Regions from separate parts of the Comamonas sp. MYb21 genome, predicted to be linked through region 3. Evidence: predicted binding sites of a transcription regulator. Region 3 holds the regulator's gene; each other region holds the start of a gene.
What was found. Region 3 encodes sigma-54, which starts transcription at its own class of promoters, with help from an activator protein. Its sites were predicted from a motif close to TGGCANGNAANCTGCTTT; they were not measured.

Region 1: the regulator sigma-54 is predicted to act here: its motif matches at 3,747-3,764, upstream of WH367_RS08685 (pilin).
Region 2: the regulator sigma-54 is predicted to act here: its motif matches at 1,685-1,702, upstream of hydA (dihydropyrimidinase).

What each region holds. Positions count from the first base shown of each region.
Region 1 covers NZ_JBBGZC010000005.1:85,829-93,011, forward strand. The annotation lists gene WH367_RS08670 (M48 family metalloprotease) at 1-1,631, opposite strand, end outside; gene moaC (cyclic pyranopterin monophosphate synthase MoaC) at 1,832-2,323, shown strand; gene WH367_RS08680 (hypothetical protein) at 2,350-3,090, opposite strand; gene WH367_RS08685 (pilin) at 3,151-3,681, opposite strand; gene WH367_RS08690 (FHA domain-containing protein) at 3,994-4,641, opposite strand; gene WH367_RS08695 (TerC family protein) at 4,941-5,624, opposite strand; gene sucD (succinate--CoA ligase subunit alpha) at 5,737-6,633, opposite strand; gene sucC (ADP-forming succinate--CoA ligase subunit beta) at 6,650-7,183, opposite strand, start outside.
Region 2 covers NZ_JBBGZC010000004.1:207,457-214,639, reverse strand. The annotation lists gene hydA (dihydropyrimidinase) at 168-1,640, opposite strand; gene WH367_RS07665 (VOC family protein) at 1,788-2,207, opposite strand; gene WH367_RS07660 (threonine/serine dehydratase) at 2,299-3,333, opposite strand; gene WH367_RS07655 (N-carbamoyl-D-amino-acid hydrolase) at 3,333-4,346, opposite strand; gene WH367_RS07650 (aspartate/glutamate racemase family protein) at 4,495-5,163, opposite strand; gene WH367_RS07645 (LysR family transcriptional regulator) at 5,342-6,286, shown strand; gene dkgB (2,5-didehydrogluconate reductase DkgB) at 6,380-7,183, opposite strand.
Region 3 covers NZ_JBBGZC010000011.1:211,774-218,956, forward strand. The annotation lists gene WH367_RS17840 (aspartyl/asparaginyl beta-hydroxylase domain-containing protein) at 1-747, shown strand, start outside; gene WH367_RS17845 (RNA polymerase factor sigma-54) at 821-2,428, opposite strand; gene lptB (LPS export ABC transporter ATP-binding protein) at 2,534-3,310, opposite strand; gene lptA (lipopolysaccharide transport periplasmic protein LptA) at 3,334-4,002, opposite strand; gene WH367_RS17860 (thiol:disulfide interchange protein DsbA/DsbL) at 4,113-4,757, opposite strand; gene WH367_RS17865 (SPOR domain-containing protein) at 4,814-5,518, opposite strand; gene argS (arginine--tRNA ligase) at 5,545-7,183, opposite strand, start outside.

The sequences.
Region 1 (7,183 bases), on a different contig from region 3:
GCCTCGTAGTAATCGTTGCGGTTTGGACTGTTGCGCGCCATGTCCTGCCCGGCGCGCAGGCGGTCGACCGCTGCCGCATAGTCATACTGCGCAGCCCGGCTCTCAGCCTCCGCGCGGATGGAGCGCAGCGGCTGGTTCTGCTGGCGCAGCACCCATGACAGCGCAAGCCAGGCCCCTGCATCCTTGGGCCACTGCACCACCAGGGTCTGCAGGCGGCTGCTGGTCTGGCGCGATACCCCTTCATAGGCCGTCAAACCCGTGGCAGGCAGCTGCGCCAAGGCTTGCGCAGCCAGCACCAGCTCGGGCCGGTCAGTGCTTTGACCTGCATCGTCCCCCACCACCGCCTTGACCTCCGGCAGCAGCACATCGCGGCTGCTGTCCTGGATACTCAACGACTTGTCCGAGCCCTGCGTAATCACCGCTTCGTTGACCAGGCCGGTCATCGCATTGCTGACCGTGACCGAAGTGCTGCCGGCCTTGCTGGGAGGGGGTTTGAGCGGCTGGATCTTGGCCAGCGCCGCCAACGCATCTTGCGGCTGGCGGTTGCGCAATGCCAGATCAGCACGCAAGAGCTGCGCCTGGCGCATCGCATCGGGGTGGGCCTGCACAGTGGCATCGAGCTGATCCAGCGCAGCCAGCGCTTCGGCATGGCGCCCCAATTGGTTGTGCGACATGGCAGCCAGATACCAGACGCCCGCGCGCTGGTCCAACGAGCGGTTGGCAAAATCGGCCGCTGTGGTGAGTTGCACCCATTGGTGCAGCACCTGGGGCTCAGGCTTGGACAGCATGCGCGCCCTGGCCGACATCATCTGCGCCACCATGCCCGTGTCCTGCGGTTTGCGTGCAGCGCCAGCGGGCAAGCGCGACTGCATGTCGGCAATGCGCTCCGTCGTCAGCGGGTGGGTGCGCAAGTAGGGCCAGCTGCCGTTGTCGTTCATCCGGTTGGCTTGTTGCAGCTTCTCGAACATGCTGACAAAACCTGCTTGCGAGTAGCCGGCAGGCGGCATCAGGCTCATGCCGGTGCGGTCCGCCTCGCGCTCCATATCGCGTGAGAAGTTCAGCTGCGACTGGATGGCAGCGGCCGAACTGCCCACCATCAGCGCCTGGGCCGCAGCCGGGTTCTTGCTGGCCGCCAACGCGCCCAGGATCATGCCGGCAATCATCACCGGCGTCATGCGCGACTGGCGGGCCAGCATGCGCGCAATATGGCGCTGGGTGATGTGGCTCATCTCGTGGGCCAGCACCGAGGCCAGCTCATCGCGGCTGCCGACAACGCCCACCAGGCCGGTCTGCACACCCATAAAGCCGCCTGGCAGTGCAAAGGCGTTCACGGTGGCATCCTGGATCAGCATCACCTGCCAGGCAAAACGCTCTTGAAGCTCCGATGTCAAGGTGCCGCGCTGCCGCGCTGCCAGCATCAGCTCCTGCCAAATGCCGTTGACGTACTCATACAGAATCGCGTCATCGAGAAACTGCGGATCGCGGTAGATCTCGCGTGCAATGTCATCGCCCAGGCGCCGCTCCTCGCTGGTGGTCATCTCGGCGCCCTCGCCCATCGCCGGCAAGCTGGTGTCGGCCCGCGCCTGCATGGGGGCCAGAGTGGCCACCGCAGCCATATGGGTGGCCAACAATGCACATGCTGTGCGTTTAAAAAACCATGTATTCATTCAAAATTCCGTGCGGCAGCAGATGCTGAATCTGAATCAAGCCAGAGGGTGACCAGAGCGGGCTCCTTGCCATCAAGCCTTCAGCCCAACACGTATGATGAAGCACCACTGCACAAGTTGCACCCTGTATTGCCGCTTGTGACGTATTGAACACGGAAAGCACCATGACTGAACTCACCCATTTCGACGCCCAGGGCCAGGCCCATATGGTCGATGTAGGCGCCAAGCCTAACACCCATCGCATTGCGATTGCGGAGGGCTTTATCACCATGCAGCCGGCCACCTTGGACATCATCGCCGCCGGCACCGCCAAAAAAGGAGATGTGCTGGGTATTGCACGCATTGCCGGCATCATGGCGGCGAAGAAGACCAGTGAGCTGATACCGCTGTGCCACCCGATTGCGCTGACCAAGGTGGCGGTGGATTTTGAGCTGTTACCCGAAAAGAACGCTGTACGTTGCGAAGTCAGAACAGAAACTGTTGGGCCTACTGGCGTGGAGATGGAGGCCTTGACCGCAGTTCAGGTCGCACTGCTGACTGTTTATGACATGTGCAAGGCGATAGATAAGGGGATGGTAATGAGCTCAATTCTTCTTTTGACGAAACAAGGTGGCAAAAATGAAAGCCATTTGTCAAATAAAATTAGTGATAAATAAAATTAATGATTTCACAAGATTTTTTGTTAGAAAAATCCATCTAAATTCATGAATGCAATCGGCTTTGCATTTTTATCATCCAAAAAAATTACCCAGTCCAATTTTTTCTCACTGACCAATGGCAGCCAGCGGGCACTGGCGTTAGCTCTTATGGAAAATTCTATTTCCTTGACTTTTTCTGGAAATTTCTCTATGAGAGTCTCCAGCGGCTTGGTACGCTCTAAAATAATTTTAGAATTATCATAATAATCTGTCCACTGACTAGGCTGACGACTGGCTTGCTGGCCATTTATATCCGAATATATTCTTTTCCATTTTTCGCCGTTGCTTCCAGCAGGCCTCAAAAAAACCACTTGCGGCTGACTAAAACTCCAAATACTGGTCCATCCAGGAAATATATTTTCTTCTTGTCGATCTAACTCAGCGAAAGAAAGTACACGTATCCGATCTACTTCAAAAACCATGACAACGGGGCGTGCATAACTCATAACAAACAAACCGTACCCAACCCCAAAAATTTGCAGCACAGCAATAACGGCAATATCTATTACTAACGAAAGCCTTTTTTTCTTTTTATCGAATACAAAGAACGTCAAGAAAGGACCACAAATGAAACCAACTAGCAAAAACAAGAAAAATAAGCCATTCGCATCCATCAATGAGAAAAAAGACCCACGAAACCAATAATGCTTTACCAATATTAACAAAGGTAAAATTATCGACATTGTTATACCAAAATGGATTGCCGCAGCTCTAATTTTACTCATTTAACTGAACTTCAAAAAAAAGCCCGCAGTTAGCGGGCTTTTGCTATTAATTAAAAATAATTAACGGCATTCGGAAGGTGCATATTTCGCGGGCAGTGGATCATTAGGGATTACCTTATTACCCAAAGCACGAGTTGTAGCGGTGGTGTCTGTAGTAGATGTACAAGCCCAGTCAATGGCACCAGTTGCACCAGACACCAACGCAACACCATTAACGTTAGGGGAATAGTTCACATTCTTTGCAGCAGCATCGGTTGGCAAACCGGAAGTGGCAGCAGCAGCAGTAGTTACCGTAATCACACCAGTAGCGGTATCAATGTTAATACCACCAACGTACTTACTGGTCTTTTCAGCAGCAGGGCGATTATTATATTCTGTGGCTGCCGCAGTTACGCCTGCGAGGTTGTCACTTTGGAACGCTTCGCTAATCAAGCTCTTGGGCGAACTTGCAGCAATCATGACTTCGGTCACTTTACCGCGGACGGTGTAATCTTGGTAAGCAGGCAGTGCCACAGCAGCCAAAATACCGATAATCGCCACAACGATCATCAGTTCGATCAGGGTGAAACCCTTTTGCATAGTACGCAGCATGTTGAATCCTCTCTATGTAACCAGTGATTAGGTAGCCTTGTCGAGCGACTTGGCATGGATCACTTAATGCAAGTGCTGTGCCAACTTTTGGCGTCTACGCATTTCGCGGCCTCGGCTGACAAAAATGCGGCGTTTTGTTAACTTATTGTGCAAGACGTTCATAAATGTCAGCGAGCCAAGATTTCTGCCATTTTTGTCACCCGATGAACGACTGTGCATGCTAAGAGCATGGGAAGCAGAAACAGAAACGGCACCCAAAGGTGCCGCAGCATTTGTGTAGGCCCTGTCTATGCAAGCCCAAGACCCAGAGCCCTAAGTCCAAAACTCATAAGCCATCCCCGCCAGCTCAATCCGATCCCCCTTGTGCATCGACAACCCCACGCCATTCAGCGCTTGGCCGTTCAGCACCACATCCGCAGACCCATCTACCTTAGTAGCGATATAGCCCTTACCGCGCTTGGTCAGCGCAGCGACGGCGATCCCAGGGCGGCCAACGGTGGTGACGACCTTGGACAGAATGATGTCTTCGCTGGCGCCGCTGACGGCGCGCAGGTAGGGGCTGGGGGTGTAGGGCTGCTCTTCGGCAGGGGGGAAGTCGGCGGGGACCGTGGGGCTGTCTTCGCCGTGGTCGGCATGGGCGGGCTTGGCGGTCAGGCTGCCGGCTTCGCTGGCATGCATGTAGTGGCTTTCGGGCACGAGAGAGTTCATCAAAAAGCGGATGCGGCATTTGCCGATGTCCAGCAGGTCGCCGCTTTGCAGCACCTGGCGGCGCACCTTGAGGCCGTTGACCTTGGTGCCATTGGTGCTGCCCAGGTCTTCGACGACGACGATGCCGATCTTCTTCTCATAGGTGAAGGCCACATGCTCGCCGCTGACCGCCATGTCGGTCAGCACGATGTCGTTGGTGGAACGGCGCCCCAGGGTGGCCCTGGACTCCGTCAGCATGTAGTCCTGGATCACCACTCCATCTAATGAAACTATGAGTCTTGGCATATTGATAAACCTCGTCTCGATTATATGCACATAAGCTATACAAATGACATTTTCGATACGCGGTTGACAAAGGATCACGATGTGTTGGGTGCTACCGGATTTTGGTTACGGGTTTACCCTTGACTCCTCTCGATGGCTGATGCCGATCAATGCGTTGGCTGCTGCAGGCGCTGTTTCCTCTTGACGAAGCACCATCTCTGCAGCCCTGCGCAGAAATGCAAAAAGCGCCCGAAGGCGCTTTGTGTTGGGCTGAGAGGATCAGCCGCTCAGTGTGCAGGCGCGGTATTGCGCTTTTGCAGCCACAGACCCAGGCCCACCACCAGGGCGGCGCCAGCGGCAGCTGCCAGGTAGTGCAGCGCAGGGTTGGCTGCTACAAAACCATGCAACAGCTTGTCGTTCATGATGGTCTCGCCGCCTACCCAGCCGATGAGGCCGGCGCCCAGGATCACGATGACCGGGAAGCGCTCCATCAGCTTGATCATCAAGGTGGAGCCAAAGACCACCAGCGGGATCGAGATCGCCAGGCCCAGGATCAGCAGCAGCATATTGCCGCCGGCAGCAGCCGCCACGGCAATCACGTTGTCCAGGCTCATCACCAGGTCGGCGATCAGGATGGTGCGGATGGCGGCCATCATCGTGCCGGTGCCCTTGCCCGCGCCCTCTTCTTCGTCATGGCTGGTGAGCAGCTGCAGGCCAATCCACAGCAGCAGGCAGCCGCCAACGATCTGCAAGAAGGACAGCTCCAAGAGCTTGGCGGCGACCACGGTCAGCAAGATGCGCAGCACCACGGCGGCACCGGAGCCGAACATGATGGCTTTTCTTTGTTGTTCAGGGGACAGGGAGCGCGCTGCGAGCGCGATGACAACGGCGTTGTCGCCCGAGAGAATGATGTTGATCCAGATGATCTTGACCAGCCCGATCCAGAAGTCGGGATGATTGACGTAATCCATGTTGCGCTCCGTAGTTATTAATAAAGACGCCAGACCTGAACGATCTGGCGTCTTCTTTTTATGGAGTACGCAGTTTAGCGGGGCACGCAGCCCCTGGCATGCGTAATTTTGCTTACTTCAGCAGGCCTTGCAGCAGGCGGCCCATTTCGGATGGGTTGCGGGTGATGGTGAAACCGCACTCCTCCATGATGGCCAGCTTGGCATCTGCCGTGTCGGCGCCGCCGGAGATCAGCGCGCCAGCGTGGCCCATGCGCTTGCCGGGAGGGGCAGTCACACCAGCGATGAAGCCCACCACAGGCTTCTTCATGTTGGCCTTGCACCAGAGCGCAGCTTCGGCTTCGTCTGGACCGCCGATTTCGCCGATCATGATCACAGCGTCGGTGTTCGGGTCGTCGTTGAACGCCTTCATCACGTCGATGTGCTTGAGACCATTGATGGGGTCGCCACCGATACCGACAGCCGACGACTGGCCAATGCCCAGCTCGGTCAGTTGTGCCACGGCTTCATAGGTCAGCGTGCCCGAACGGCTCACCACGCCGATGCGGCCTGGCTTGTGGATGTGACCGGGCATGATGCCGATCTTGATTTCACCGGGGGTGATCAGGCCTGGGCAGTTAGGGCCCAGCAGCAAGGTCTTCTTGCCGCCAGCCGCTTCCTTGGCCTTCATCTTGTTGCGCACTTCCAGCATGTCGCGCACGGGGATGCCTTCGGTGATGCAGATGGCCAGGTCCAGGTCGGCTTCCACCGCTTCCCAGATGGCAGCAGCAGCGCCAGCAGGCGGCACATAGATCACGGACACGGTGGCACCGGTGTCCTTGGCAGCATCCTTGACCGAACCGTAGATAGGGATGTCGAAAATCTTTTCGCCAGCCTTCTTGGGGTTCACGCCAGCGACGAAGCAGTTCTTGCCGTTCGCGTATTCCTGGCACTTTTCAGTGTGGAACTGGCCGGTCTTGCCCGTGATGCCTTGGGTAATGACTTTGGTGTCTTTATTGATATAGATAGACATGTGTGTTCTCCAGGGCTTACTTCACTGCGGCAACGATCTTGGTGGCGGCTTCGGCCATGGTGTCGGCCGAGATGATGGGCAGGCCCGATTCGGCCAGCATCTTCTTGCCCAGCTCTTCGTTGGTACCCTTCATGCGCACGACCAGTGGCACGCTCAGGTTCACCGCCTTGCAAGCGGTGATCACGCCGGTAGCGATGGTGTCGCACTTCATGATGCCGCCGAAGATGTTGACCAGAATGCCCTTGACCTTGGGGTTCTTGAGCATGATCTTGAAGGCTTCGGTGACCTTCTCGGGGGTGGCACCGCCGCCCACGTCCAGGAAGTTGGCAGGCTCGCCGCCGAACAGCTTGATGGTGTCCATCGTAGCCATGGCCAGGCCAGCGCCGTTCACCAGGCAGCCGATGTTGCCGTCCAGGCTGATGTAGGCCAGGTCGAACTTGGAAGCTTCCACTTCAGCAGGATCTTCTTCGTCCAGATCGCGCAGGGCCACCAGTTCTGGGTGACGGAACAGTGCGTTGGGGTCGAAGTTGAACTTGGAGTCCAGTGCAAT
Region 2 (7,183 bases), on a different contig from region 3:
GGGCGGAGTTCGTTCATTCATGGATGAAAAGCCATCACTGGCTGGGCCTGAGTAGCTTGGGAGCTTGAGAAAATTATTGGGCGCATTGGCCAAGCTGTCGCCTGCCGTTTTATCGGTATGCCTTAACCTGTTGTTAAGGGCCCGCCAAAGTCGACGTCATCTGGCACTCAATACTGCTGCCAGGCCTTGCCTTTGAGCCCCAGCCATTGCGAGGCATCAGAGGGCTTGGGCTGCTGGGCTGCTTGCACAATGGGCTCGGGGCATTCGCAAGGCAGGAACTGGCCACGGCCACGCTGGGCCAGCAGCTGGGCGTTCTCGACCACCACCTCGCCACGGTTGATCACAGTAATGGGCCAGCCGTTGACCACACGACCCTCGTAAGGCGTGTAGCCAACCTGGTCGTGCAGGTCGCTCCAGCGCACGCTGCGCTGGGCTTGGGGGTCCCAAATCGCAATGTCGGCATCCAGGCCGATGGCAATATCGCCCTTGCGTTTTTGCAGGCCATACATGTATGCATGGTTGGTGGCAGTAAGACGCACAAATTCTTCGGGCGTGAGGCGGCCAGTCAGCAGGCCTTCGGAGAACAGCAGCGGCAAGCGCAGCTCCAGGCCGGGCACGCCATTGGCCATTTCCTTGAAGGTGGTGGCATCGCCCTTGGGCAGCTTGCCGCTTTCATCGAACTTGTAGGGCGCGTGGTCAGAGCTGTAGATGCCCAGGGTGCCGTCCAGCAGGCCTTGCCAGACCTTGTCTTGCGCGGCCTTGTCGCGCACCGGTGGGCTGCAGCAGAATTTTGCGCCTTCCAGACCCTCCTGGTCCATGTCTTCTGCGGTCAGGAACAGGTATTGCGGGCAGGTCTCGGCATGCACTTTGCTGCCCAGTTGCCGGGCACTGCGAATCACTTCAATCGCTTCGGGGCCTGAAATATGCACCAGCAAAATCGGCACATCGAGCAGATTGGCCAGCTGGATAGCACGCGAGCTGGCTTCGATTTCTGCAATCGCATCGTGGGCCACGCCGTGGAATTTGGGCGCCGTGAGGCCCTTGTCCAGCAGACGGCGGGCGATCCAGCGGATCACGTCGTGGTTCTCGGCATGCACCATGACCATCGCGCCTTCGCGGCCTGCGACTTCCAGCACATCCAGCATCTGGAAGTCGTCGATCTTGAGCTTGTCGTAGGTCATGTAGACCTTCAGCGAGGTGATGCCCTCTGCAATTGCACGTGGCAAATCCTGCTCCAGCATTTGCGGGGTGATTTCGGACAGGATCAGGTGAAAGCCGTAGTCGATCACCGCTTTCTCGGCCGCCAGCTTGGCGTAGGCAGCGACCATCTCGGGCACTTGCTGGCCTTTGTGCTGCGCAGCAAACGGGATCACGCAGGTCGTGCCGCCGAACGCGGCCGAGACCGTGGCGCTGTAGAAATCATCGGCACACATCACCCCGGAGCTGGATGCCTGTTCAATATGGGCGTGGCTGTCGATGCCACCGGGCATGACCCACAGGCCTTGTGCATCAATGTCACGCCGCCCTGCTGGCAGGTTCTCGCCGATGGCGGCAATGGTGCCGCCCTGAATGCCGATATCGGCCACAAAGGTGTTTTGGGAGGTGCTGATACGGCCGTTGCGGATGGTCAGATCAAACATGGCGTCGTTTCTTTCTCTAGCTAGGTTCACACATGCGCTGGTTGCAAGCGGGCTTCATGCCAACCTGCACCGGATTGGTGCTCAGCGCATTGGCTTTGGTGCGTGGAGCGGCTTTGGGGCAGTGTTTTTGGGAACCTCAATACATTCTTAGTGCGCGTAGATTTGCGCTTCCGAGCGGAAGCCTTTGACCTCGATTGGATTGCCAAACGGATCACGAAAGAACATGGTCCATTGCTCACCGGGCTCGCCCTCAAAGCGCACTTGGGGCGCGAGCACAAACTCCACGCCGGCGGCTTGCAGGCGATCGGCCATGGCGCGCCAGTCGGGGTAGAGCAAGATGATGCCGAAGTGCGGCATCGGCACCATGTGCTGGCCGACCTTGCCGGTGTTGGCCGTGGCAAAGGGCTCGCCCAGGTGCAAGGAGATTTGGTGGCCGAAGAAATCAAAATCGACCCAGGTGTCGGTGCTGCGGCCTTCGACGCAGCCGAGCACGCCACCGTAAAAGGCGCGGGCCTGGTCCAGGTCGCGGATGTTGAAGGCAAAGTGGAAAGCGGAAGGTAGATTCATGGTGCATGGACTCTGGAAATAGCTGGACGGTGCGGGCGCTGGCGAATGCATGGAACGCAAGAGCAGGCCCGCTCGGGATGTGGCGATGGCATCAAGCCAGGGCCTGGCTGAGCAAAGGCAGGTCGACATTGGCCCCTGACAGCACAACCACTGCACTTTGGCCCTCTAGCGGCAGCTTGCCTGCGAGCAAGGCTGCCAAGGCGACTGCGCCGCCGGGCTCGACCACCAAACGCAGGTCTTCGATCGCAAAGCGCATGGCGGCCAGCACCTCTGCGTCGCTGACGCTGACGGCCTGGCTCAGGCGCAGGCCATTGATCGCATAAGGCAGCTCGGCCGGTGTGACGGCCTGCAAGGCGTCGCAAATCGAATCGGCCGATTTGGGATTGCTCTGGCGCGTGCCACTGGCCAGTGAGCGCAGGGTGTCATCAAACGCAGCCGGTTCCACGGCGACGCGGCGGGTTTGCGGGCTCAAGGCGGCCAGGCTCAAATTGCAGCCCGCCATCAGGCCGCCACCGCCACAGGGAGCGGCAAACAGACTAAGTTGCGCCAGGTCATCGGCTGGCAAGTCCTGCAAGGCTTCGAGCGCGACCGTGCCTTGGGCGGCCAGCACTTCGGGAAAGTCGCCCGGCGGGATCAGGGTCGCGCCGGTCTCGGCCAGCAACTGCATGCCAATCTCCTCACGGCTTTGCGTCATGCGGTCGTAGTGCACCACGTTGGCGCCCTGCTCCAGCGCCTTTTTGACCTTGTTCTTGGGCGCATCCGCAGGCATCACAATCGTCGCCTGCACGCCCAGCGTGGCAGCGGCCCAGGCAATTGCCTGGCCGTGGTTGCCCGTAGAGTACGCAATCACGCCGTTGTGGCGCTGCGCTTGGCTGAGCGACAAGATCGCATTGAAGGCACCGCGCAGCTTGAAGGAGCCGGTGATTTGCAGGCATTCGGGCTTGAGCCAGATGCGTGCACCCGTGCGTTCGCTCAGGCTGCGCGAAAACAGCAAAGGCGTGCGGCGTATATAGGGTGCAATGCGCTCGGCGGCCAACTCAACATCGGCAAACGTGGGCACACGCATCGCGCCAAACAACGCATGCGCGATGCTGCTGGGCAGCTCGGCCAGGCTGGGCGCATTCATCAGTTCTGCTCCTGGGCGACGGCAGCGCCTTGGGGCTGCCAAACGGCAGGGGCTGTGCTGCCGGTCTGGTTGGTGAGGCGCTGGTAGGCTTCGAGGCGGCGGTGCTGCGCAAAGTTGAAGATGGTGGTGCGGCCCAGCTCGCACATCGCAAGGTTGCAGTCGGCCACGACCAGCTCGTCGTCCCAGCTGGTGGCCATCGCCATGATCTCGCCTTGCGGGTTGACGATGATCGAGTGGCCCATCAGCTCAAAGCCATCTTCATTGCCGGCCTTGGCCACGCCAACACCAAACGTGGCATTTTGGTAGCACCCGGCCTGGATCGACAACTGCGAGTGGAAGTTGCGCAGATGGTGGGCTTCAAAGCCACGGTTTTCCTGGTTCACGGCCGGGGTGTTGTAGCCCAGCATGACCAGTTCGACCTGCTGCAGACCCAGCTCACGCCAGGATTCTGGCCAGCGGCGGTCGTTGCAGATCAGCATGCCCATGTTGACGCCTTCCACCTCGCCCACCGGGGCGCGGGTGACCGGAAAGCCCAGGTTGCCCACTTCAAAATAGCGCTTCTCCAGGTGCTGCACCTTGCGGATGGTGGAGAACTCCTTGTGGCCGGGCAGGTGGACTTTGCGGTACTTCAAAATGACCTCACCCGACGGTGCAATCACCACCGAGGTGTTGAAGCGGCGCTTGCGCAGCACGCCGGTTTCATCGGCCTCATGGGCGATCTCGGCGTAACCCAGGTAACAGGTGATCCCGTAGCGCTTGATCGCATCGAACAGCGGCTGGGTGGCGGGCGATGGCAGGGTTTCTTCATACCAGTTGTCGGCTTGGTCGAGGTCTTCGACATACCAGCGCGGGAAGAAGGTCGTGAAGGCCAGCTCAGGGAACACCACCACATTGGCGCCGCGCTGGTAGGCGCGCTCCACGAGGCGCACCATGCGTGCAACGACCGAGTCACGGCCTTCGGCTTTTTGAATAGGGCCCAGCTGGGCGGCAGCCACGGTAATAAGACGCTTCATAGTTGTAGAACTCAAGTGCTAGGAAAACAAACAGGCCTGGTGTGACACGGCGGCGCAGCGCACGCCCAGGTCAAGCCATCAAAGTCAATCCAAGGGGAAAAAGGGTGCAAGGGCTTGTGCCCATGCCGCTAGGGTGGCGGGCAGAGGCCTACCAGCCCAGCCGCGCACGGCCCAAGGCCATCGCAGCAGCTGCTTGGGTGGGTTCGACCACCGGCACGCCAGTGGCTTCAGCCAGTGCATCGCGGTAAGAGGCCATGCCTGCACAGCCCATCACCAGCACGTTCGCGCCCTGCTCGCGCACCAGGCGCTGCCCCACCTCGACCATGCGCGAGAGCGTGCGTTCCTGGTCGGCCAATTCAGTCACGCCCAGGCCGATTGCAGCTTCGCCAGCAATGCGGCTGCTGATGCCCATCGCACCGTAGTTGCGCATATGGCGGGCAATCGAGGTTTCCAAAATCGCAATCACGCCCACCCGCTGGCCCATCGACAGGGCCGTCAGCATCGCGCACTCGCTGATGCCCAGCACCGGCACGCCACGCGGCTGCATGGCCTCGCGCACGGCGTACAGGCCGGGGTCGCTAAAGCAGGCAATCACCACCGCTGCGCAGTCATCCGGCAAGGCCAGGCAATGCTGCACCAGGGGCATGGCCACGCCATCGACATCCTGCTGGCTTTGCACGCCGGGCGGACCGCTTGGCAGCCAGTCACTGACGAAGCGCGGCCCTCCAGGCATGCGCAGCGGCGACAGCGCGGCATCAATACCTTGGGTGACCCTTAAGCTGCTGTTGGGGTTGACGACGTAAATGGCCGATGACATGAGCGCGCCTCGTACAAATTGGAATGACTGCAATTTACGAGTATTCGCGTGGCATAGAAATTGCTGAAATGTCGGTCTTGATTAACATGAGGTTAAGGCTTGCTGGTGGCGCCCTGCTCTGTGCAGTCTCCCAGCGCCTTGGCCGCTTTTGTAGTCACCTTGACTAGTAAGGACCACAATGGCCGCACTGAACTTGCGCCAGATTGAGGTATTCCGCGCCGTGATGAGCACCGGCAGCATTGCGGGCGCTTCGCAAATCCTGTTTGTCTCCCAGCCGGCCGTCAGCCGTCTGCTGGCCTACACCGAGCAGCGCATTGGTTTTGTTTTGTTTGAGCGCATCAAAGGGCGCTTGTTTGCCACGCCGGAGGCGCGCCGCCTGATTGGCGAGGTCGAGCAGGTCTACCAGTCGGTGCAGCGCGTCAACGACCTGGCAGGCGACCTGGCCAGGCACCGCACCGGCATTCTGAACCTGGTCTCGGGCCCCTCGATTGGACAAAGCTTTATTCCGCAGGCCGTCGCCAGTTTTCGCCAGCAGTTTCCCGATTGCAAGATGACTTTTGCCTGCCACGGCCACGAGCAGATTCGCGAACGCTTGCTGAACCACCAGGCCGATCTGGGCGTGATCAGCTCAGCGATCGAGCACCCCAATCTCGACATCACGCCGCTGTGCACCAACCGCCTGGTGTGCATCATGCCGGCCAACCACGCACTGTGCGAGAAAGAAGAAGTCACGCCCGAGGACTTGATGCAATGGCCCATGGTCGGCTACGGACACGACACGCCGATGGGTCGGCGGGTGACGGCTTACTGCCAGGATATGGAGCTGGAGCCCAACGAAGTGGTGGAAGTGGGCTCGCCGCAAAATGCGGGATCGATGGTCGAGATGGGTGTGGGCATTGCGCTGGTCGATGAATTCTCGGTGCGCAGCTGGCATGCCTCGCGACCCGTGATGGTGCGCCCCTTGAGGAATGCACCGGTATTGCAAACCAATTTGGTGCACCACAAATTCGAGCCCATGTCCCAGCTGGCCCAGCGCTTTATCGCCGAGTTGCGCCAGTTGGTTGAGCAATACGGCTTTGTGCTTGCGCGAGAGAGGGATATGGAACCGGTGGTAACCCCGTAGCAGGGGCCAGATCGCAGAACCATCCCGCCCTTGGACGCGGCGCGTTTGCTGCAAAGCGGCCAAGCGCCCATGCAGGCAAATGCGGCTACCGCCTCAATCCCAGATCGGAGCCAGTCCCTCAGGATTCACCTCACGGCCATTGCGCTCCAGCTGCGCGATGCGGGCCATGTCCTCGGCATCGAGCACCAGTTGCTGGGCGAGCAGGTTGCTGGCCAGGTTCTCGCGCTTGGTCGAAGACGGGATGACGGCGTAACCCAGTTGCAGCGCCCAGGCCAGGGCGACCTGGGCGACGGTGGCTTGGTGCTTGTTGGCGATCTCGGCCAGCAGCTGGTCCTTCAGCACCTTGCCGTAGGCCAGGGTCATGTACGAGGTCACGGCAATGCCTTGCTCCTGGAGGAAAGCGGTCAACTTGTGGCTTTGCAGGTAGGGGCTGAGCTCGATCTGGTTGGTGGCGATCTCCCCTGCTCCCACGGCGGCAATGGCCTGGCGGGTCAGGTCGATATTGAAGTTGGAAATACCGATCTGGCGGGTGAGGCCCAGGGCCTTGGCTTCGGCCAGCGCGGTCATGAACTCTTGCAATTCCACACCATTGCCGGGGGCGGGCCAGTGGATCAGGGTCAGGTCCACATAGTCGCTGCGCAGCTTTTTAAGGCTGTCCTTGAGGCTAGGGATCAGCTTGGCCTGGCTGTAGTTGTCGGTCCAGATCTTGGTGGTGACAAACAGCGCTTCGCGCGCAATTCCGCTGTCGGCCATAGCCTGGCCCACTTCGGCTTCGTTGCCGTAGATCTGCGCGGTATCGACCGCCCGGTAACCCAGCTCCAGCGCATTGCGCACGGAATCGACGACTACCTGCCCTTGCAGACGGAAAGTACCAACGCCAAATCGAGGAATAGACAT
Region 3 (7,183 bases):
CTGCCCACCAGCACCTTCCCCGACCTGGCCCCGCTGCAGGCCCACTGGCGCGAGATCCGCGAAGAGGCCATCGGCCTGCACCAGGCCATGCAGATCAAGGCGGCGGCCAACAACGACGACGCGGGCTTCAACTCCTTCTTCAAGACCGGCTGGAAGCGCTTCTACCTGAAGTGGTATGGCCAGGCCCACCCGTCTGCGATGGAGCTCTGCCCCAAGACCACGGCGCTGGTGCAGGCCATCCCCGGCATCAAGGCCGCCATGTTTGCCGAGCTGCCGCCCGGCGCTAAGCTCAACCTGCACCGCGACCCCTATGCCGGCTCGCTGCGCTACCACCTCGCTGTGCTGGCGCCCAATGACGACCGCTGCATGATCGAGGTCGATGGCACGCCCTACAGCTGGCGCGAGGGCGAAGGCGTGATCTTTGACGAGACCTTCATGCACTGGGCCGAGAACGGCTCCGAAGGCAACCGCATCGTGCTGTTCTGCGATGTCGAGCGCCCGATGACCAATGGCTTTGCGCAGTGGCTCAACCGCTGGCTGGGCACGCATGTGGTGGCTGCTGCCAGCTCGCCCAACAACGAAGGCGATCCGCGCGGCTTCATCAGCCGCATCTTCAAGATCTCGTTCTACATGGGCCAGTACCGCCGCCGCTTCAAGGCCTGGAACAAGACCGCCTACAAGCTCACCAAGTTCGGCCTGATGCTGGCCGTACTGGCCTTGTTCATCTGGTGGCTGTGGCCGAAGTAAATCGGCAGCTTCCACAAGCGAAAACCGCAGTGCCCAGGCAGCTGCGGTTTTTTTATGGTGGCTGAGACTTTGGCTACAGCGCCTTGCGCAAGCTGGCGGGCGGGATGCGCATGGCCTCGCGGTACTTGGCCACCGTGCGGCGCGCGCATTCAATGCCCTGGGCCTGCAGCAGATCGGCGATCTTTGCATCCGACAGCGGCTTCTTCGCGCTTTCCTCGTCGAGCAGCTGCTTGATCAGCGCCTTGACGGCCGTGCTCGACGCGCTGCCGCCGGTCTCGGTGCCCAAGCCCGAGCCAAAGAAGTACTTGAGCTCAAACGTGCCCTGGGGCGTGGCCATGTACTTGGCCGTGGTCACGCGGCTGATGGTGGATTCGTGCAGGCCCAGCTCGTCGGCAATCTCGCGCAGCACCATGGGGCGCATCGCCAGCTCGCCATGCACAAAGAAATTGCGCTGGCGCTCGACGATGGCCTGCGAGACGCGCAAGATGGTGTCAAAGCGCTGCTGGATGTTCTTGATGAACCAGCGCGCCTCCTGCAGCCGCTGCTGCAGTGCGCCATGGCCTTCGCTGCCCTTGTGGCTGCGCAAGGCATTGGCGTAGACATCCTGCACGCGCAGGCGCGGCATCACCTCGGCATTGAGCTGCACGCTGAAACCGGGCACCGGCAGGCCGCGCTCATTGCTGGGTCGCACGATGACATCGGGGATGATGGTGTTGCGGTCCACATCGGCATAGGGCCGGCCGGGGCGGGGTTCGAGCTTGGCGATCAGCGCCAGCGCGCTGCGCACCGCCGCCTCGTTGCAACCGGTCAGCTGCACCAGCTTGCGCACATCACGGCGCGCCAGCAGATCAAGGGACTCCTGGCAGACCAGCAAGGCAGTCTCCAGCGCCAGCGCATCGGCCTCGGGCGTGTCCGAGCCCTCTTCATCCAACAGGCGCTGCTGGGCCTTGATCTGCAGCTGCATGCACTCGGACAGGTTGCGCGCGCCCACACCAATCGGCTCCAGGCTTTGCAGCAAGCGCAGCGCCACGGTCAGGTGGTGCAGCAGCGCCTCGTAGCGCTCGGGGTCCGAAGCATCGCCAAAGCTTTGCGCGAGCTCGGCCAGCGTTTCTTCGAGGTAGCCGTCGTCGTTCAGCGATTCGATCAGAAAGTAGAGCGCGGCCCGGTCTTCCTGGCACAGGCGCAGCGACAAGGCCTGGCGGTGCAGCACATCCTGCAGGCTCAGGTGCTCGCTGCGCCGGTCGGACATCGGCGTCTCGTCGTCATCATCGCCTGCGCTGGAGCGGGCGGGCAGATCGCCGCCCCACTCTTCCCAGTCCGATGCCGAATCGCCGGCAGCGGCCTCGGCATCGACGCCGGTTTCCTTGCCCGCAGCAAAATCCAGCGGCTGGTCGGAGGTTCCGGGCTCGAAATCGCTGCTGTTGCTGGTGTCGGCGCTGGCAGCAGTATCGGCAGCCTTGTCGGCTGCTTCTGCAGCCTCGGCAGATTCAGCGGCGTCTTTACCGGCTTCGGCCTCGGGGGCCTCTTCGCCCTCGCGCTCCAGAAACGGGTTTTCGTCGAGCATCTGCTCGACTTCCTGCGTCAGCTCCTGCGTGGACAGCTGCAGCAGGCGAATCGACTGCTGCAACTGGGGCGTTAGGGTCAGGTTCTGCGATACGCGCAGCGACAGCGACGGCATCATGGCTGCGCCTTTGCAGCGGCTGCGGCAGTTGGCAACAGATCAGCCCTACCGGGCCCGCAGCGCGGGTCGGTAGCTTGGCTGGCACGCCCGCCAAGGCGTGCGGTGTCACATACGGAAATGTTCACCCAGATACACCCTCCGGACCTCTGCGTTCTCCACAATCTCTTGCGGCGTCCCGGCGGCCAGCACCTTGCCATCGCTGATGATGCAGGCATGGTCACAGATACCCAGGGTTTCGCGCACATTGTGGTCGGTGATCAGCACGCCAATGCCGCGCTCCTTGAGGAAGGCGACAATGCGCTGGATCTCGATCACGGCGATGGGGTCGATGCCGGCGAAGGGCTCGTCGAGCAAGATAAAACGGGGCTGGGTGGCCAGTGCACGGGCGATCTCGACGCGGCGGCGCTCGCCCCCGGACAGCGCCACCGACGGTGACTCGCGCAGGTGCTCGACCCGCAGCTCCTGCAGCAGCGCGGTGAGCTGGCGCTCGACCTCGGCGCGCGAGAGCGGCTTGCCATGCTCATCCTTTTGCAGCTCCAGCACGGCGCGCACATTGTCCTGCACGCTGAGCTTGCGAAAGATCGAGGCTTCCTGCGGCAGGTAGGACAGGCCCAGCTGCGAGCGCTGGTGGATCGGCATATTGGCCACCGACTGCCCATCGATGCGGATATCCCCGCCATCGCTGCGCACCAGGCCCACGATCATGTAGAACGAGGTGGTCTTGCCCGCGCCATTGGGGCCGAGCAAACCCACCACTTCGCCCTTGCGCACCGACAGCGATACATCCTTGACCACCTTGCGGCTGCCATAGGACTTCTCCAGGTGCAAGACCTCCAGCTGGCTGCGGTGGTCGCTGTTGGCGACCCGGGCATTGACGGAAATGGTCGACGAGTTTTCTGCCACGGTTACTTGGCTCCGTCGTTCAGTTGGGTGCTGGGGCGCAATGGCGTCTTGTCATCGGCAGCGGGCTTGGCCGGGGCGCTGGCCTTGTCGTCCGCCTTGCCGTCGGCCTTGGGCGTCAGGATCACGCGCACGCGGTCCTTCTTGGGCGCGCCGGGCTTGGGATCGGCCGCCGCCTGGGCACCCTTTTGGCCGGAGACCGTGAAGGTGTCGCTCAGGTTGTTGTAGACGATCAGCGGGCCACTGACCTGGTCGGTCAACGTGGTCTCGCGGTAGCGGCGCAGCTCGCCACGGCGCTCAAAGTGCACGGTGTCGTCGCGGCCGTTATAGGTGATGACCTCGCCTTCGCCTTCGACGAACTCGTCGGGCGCGCCAGGGGCGGAATCCCGCTTTTGGCGGAAGAACGCGAGCTTGCCCGGCGCAGCGGTGACCACGCCGTGCTGGAAGCCGTCGCGGTCCTGGCTCACGGTCAGCTGCGCGCCACGGATGATGATGGTGCCCTTGGTCACCACCACATTGCCCGTGAAGACACTGGTCTGCTTGAGTTCATCGTGGCGGCCATCGTCCGCCTCGATGTTCATGGGCTTGGTGCGGTCTGCACGCTCGGCGTGCGACAGCAGCGGCACGGCCAGGGCCACTGCCACCAACAAAGTGTTAAAAATACGGTGTCTCATAAGGCATGAATCTTGCTCTGCCCCATTGTAGCCATGCTGGAGCGTTGGGCCGTTTTTGGCACAAAAAAGCCCGCGCGTGCGGGCTTTGTCTAAAGCGTTGGGGAGGCCGCTCAGCCTTGTGCCGCCAGGAACTCTACCACTTGCAGCACGTTGCTCATCGAGCCGGCACGGGTGCCGTCGGTGTAGTACTTGCCCGCCACGCCCAGCGATGGAACGCCTTCGACGCCGTAGGACTCTTGCAGCTGGGTGGCCTTGCGCACCTGGCCTGCGACGCTGAAGGAGTTGTAGGCTTCCTTGAACTTGGCCAGGTCCACGCCGTTCTTGTCCATCCAGGCAAAGATCTCGTCGTCCTTGTTCAGGCGTTGGCGCTCCACGTGGATCGCACGGAAAACCTTGACATGCACGTCAGGGATCAGGCCCATCGACTCCAGCGCAAAGTAGATCTTTTGCTGGGGCACAAAGGTGTTGTTGAAGGCCACGGGCACGCGGCGGATCTGCAGGTTCTTGGGGGCAGTCTTGGCCCAGGCTTCAAACTGCGGCTCGAAGGCATTGCAGTGGGGGCAGCTGTACCAGAAGAACTCGATCACCTCGACCTTGCCAGCGGGCGCATCGGGGGTGACGGGCTTGGCCAGCTTCAGGTAGTCCTTGCCTTCCTTGAACTTGGCCTGTGCGTTGGCGCCAGTAGCGAAAGGCAGGCTCAGCGCGGAAGCGGCAGTAGCGGAAGCCGCCAAAGTGGAAAACTCACGACGTTTCATGTTTTGTTAACTCCAGTGACAAGTTGCGGTTAGGAGTGTCCTGCACCGCCAAAAGTTCAACGCTGTACGCGGACGATTTGCGCATCCACGCCGGCGCCATCGAGCTTGCCTTTGAGGCCATCGGCATCATCGCGCTTGTTGAATGGGCCCACGCGCACCCGGTATACCGTGCGGCCATTGACTTCGCGCTCGCTCACACGCGCTTCCCAGCCCATCATCGCCAGCTTGGCGCGTTGTGCATCGCCATCGGACTGGCTGCGAAAAGCGCCGGCCTGCACAAAGTACTGGAAGCCGTCGGTGCCATCGGCACTGCGCGACTTGGCCAGATCGCCCAGCGGATCGGCGCCCTGGCCGGCCTTGGGATCGAGCTTGGCGACCTGGGTCTTGTCTGCTGGCTTGTCGGCAGGCTTGGCCGGATCGGGCAGCACCACCTCGGGCTTGGCGGGCTTGTTTTCCACCGGCGGGGTGGCGTTGTCAGCCACGGTGCGCGGCGGCTCTGGCACCACCACGCCCTGCGCGGCCGGCGCCACAGCCGCTGGTGCCCGCGCGGGGTTCTTGCCATAGAGCGGCGAGTTCGGGTCCCAGTTCTGGTTGCGCTGCGCCTCGGCCTTGTCCTTGGCCTCGCCCTTGACGCCACCTTTGTTGACAAACGGCACCGGCACATTGGTGACGTACACGGCCACGGCCAAGGCCGCGCCCACGCCCACCAGCAGCCCCAGGATCAGGCCCAGGATGGTTCCACCACGTTGATGTCGTCGCATTGCAGTTATTACCTTTGTTCGCAAAATCACATGCGCTCTGGTGCACTCACACCCAGCACGGCCAGGCCATTGCGCAGCACCTGCGCGACCGCTGCCACGAGTGCCAGACGGGCCAGTTTGGTGGCTTCGTCATCCACCAAGATACGCTCTGCATCATAGTAGCTGTGGTAGGCCGAGGCCAGGTCACGCAGATAGAACGTAACATCGTGCGGCGCATTGCCAGCGGCGGCGTTGCTCAGCATCTCGGGGTACTGGGCCAGCATCTGCATCAGTGCCTGGGCCTGCGGGCCCTGCAGCGCGCCCAGGTCGATGCCGCTCAGCGCAGGCAGGCCAGCGCCGCCCTGCTCCTGCCAGCCGCGCAGCACCGAGCAGATGCGCGCATGGGCGTACTGCACGTAGAACACCGGGTTGTCGTTGTTCTGGGCCACGGCCAGGTCGACGTCGAAGGTGTACTCGGTATCGGGCTTGCGCGAGAGCAGGAAAAAGCGCACCGCATCCTTGCTGGTCCACTCGATCAGGTCGCGCAAGGTGACATAGCTGCCGGCGCGCTTGCTGATCTTGACTTCTTCACCACCGCGCACCACGCGCACCATGGTGTGCAGCACATAGTCGGGGTAGCCCTGGGGGATGCCGACATTGACGGCCTGCAGACCGGCGCGCACGCGGGCGATGGTGCCGTGGTGGTCCGTGCCCTGGATGTTGACGGCCTTGCCGTAGCCGCGCAGGAACTTTTGCGTATGGTAGGCCACATCGGGCAGGAAGTAGGTGTAGGTGCCATCGGACTTGCGCATCACGCGGTCCTTGTCGTCACCAAAGTCGGTGGTGCGCAGCCACAACGCGCCATCTTGCTCATAGGTGTGGCCGCTGGCGATCAGGCGCTTGACGGTCTCGTCCACATGGCCGTTCTGGTACAGGCTCGACTCGAGGTAGTACTCGTCAAACTTGAGGTTGAAGGCCTGCAGATCCTTGTCCTGCTCGTTGCGCAGGTAGGCCACCGCAAAGTTGCGGATGTTGTCGTAGTCCTCGACATCGCCATTGGCGGTGAACGCACGGTCATCGGCCTCGATGGTCTGCTTGGCGAGGAACGCCTGGGCAATATCGCCAATGTAGTCGCCGTTGTAGAAGTTCTTGGCCAGCGGGTTCTCGCTGTCGGTGGGCCAGCAGTCGTCACCGGGCTTGAAGCCCTTGGCACGCAGCTGGGTGCTCTTGGTCAAGGTGTCGATCTGCACGCCCGCGTCGTTGTAGTAGAACTCGCGGTGCACGGACCAGCCCTGGCTGCCATAGAGGTTGCAGATCGCATCGCCCAGCGCGGCCTGGCGGCCATGGCCCACGTGCAGCGGACCGGTGGGGTTGGCCGAGACAAACTCGACAATGATCTTTTCATCGCGCTGGGGCTGCATGCCAAAGCGCTCGCCCTGGGCCAGCACTTCCTGCACCACCTGCTGCTTGGCAGCGGGCTTGAGGCGCAGGTTCAAAAAGCCGGGACCGGCGATCTCGACCGCTTCCACCCATTGCGCAAAGGCGGGCGCTGCCTCCAGTGCGGCCTTGAGCTGCTCGCCCAGTGCGCGGGGATTGGCCTTGAGCGGCTTGGCCAGCTGCATCGCGGCGGTCACGGCATAGTCGCCGTGGGCGGCCACCTTGGGCGTTTCAAAGGCCGCACGGCTA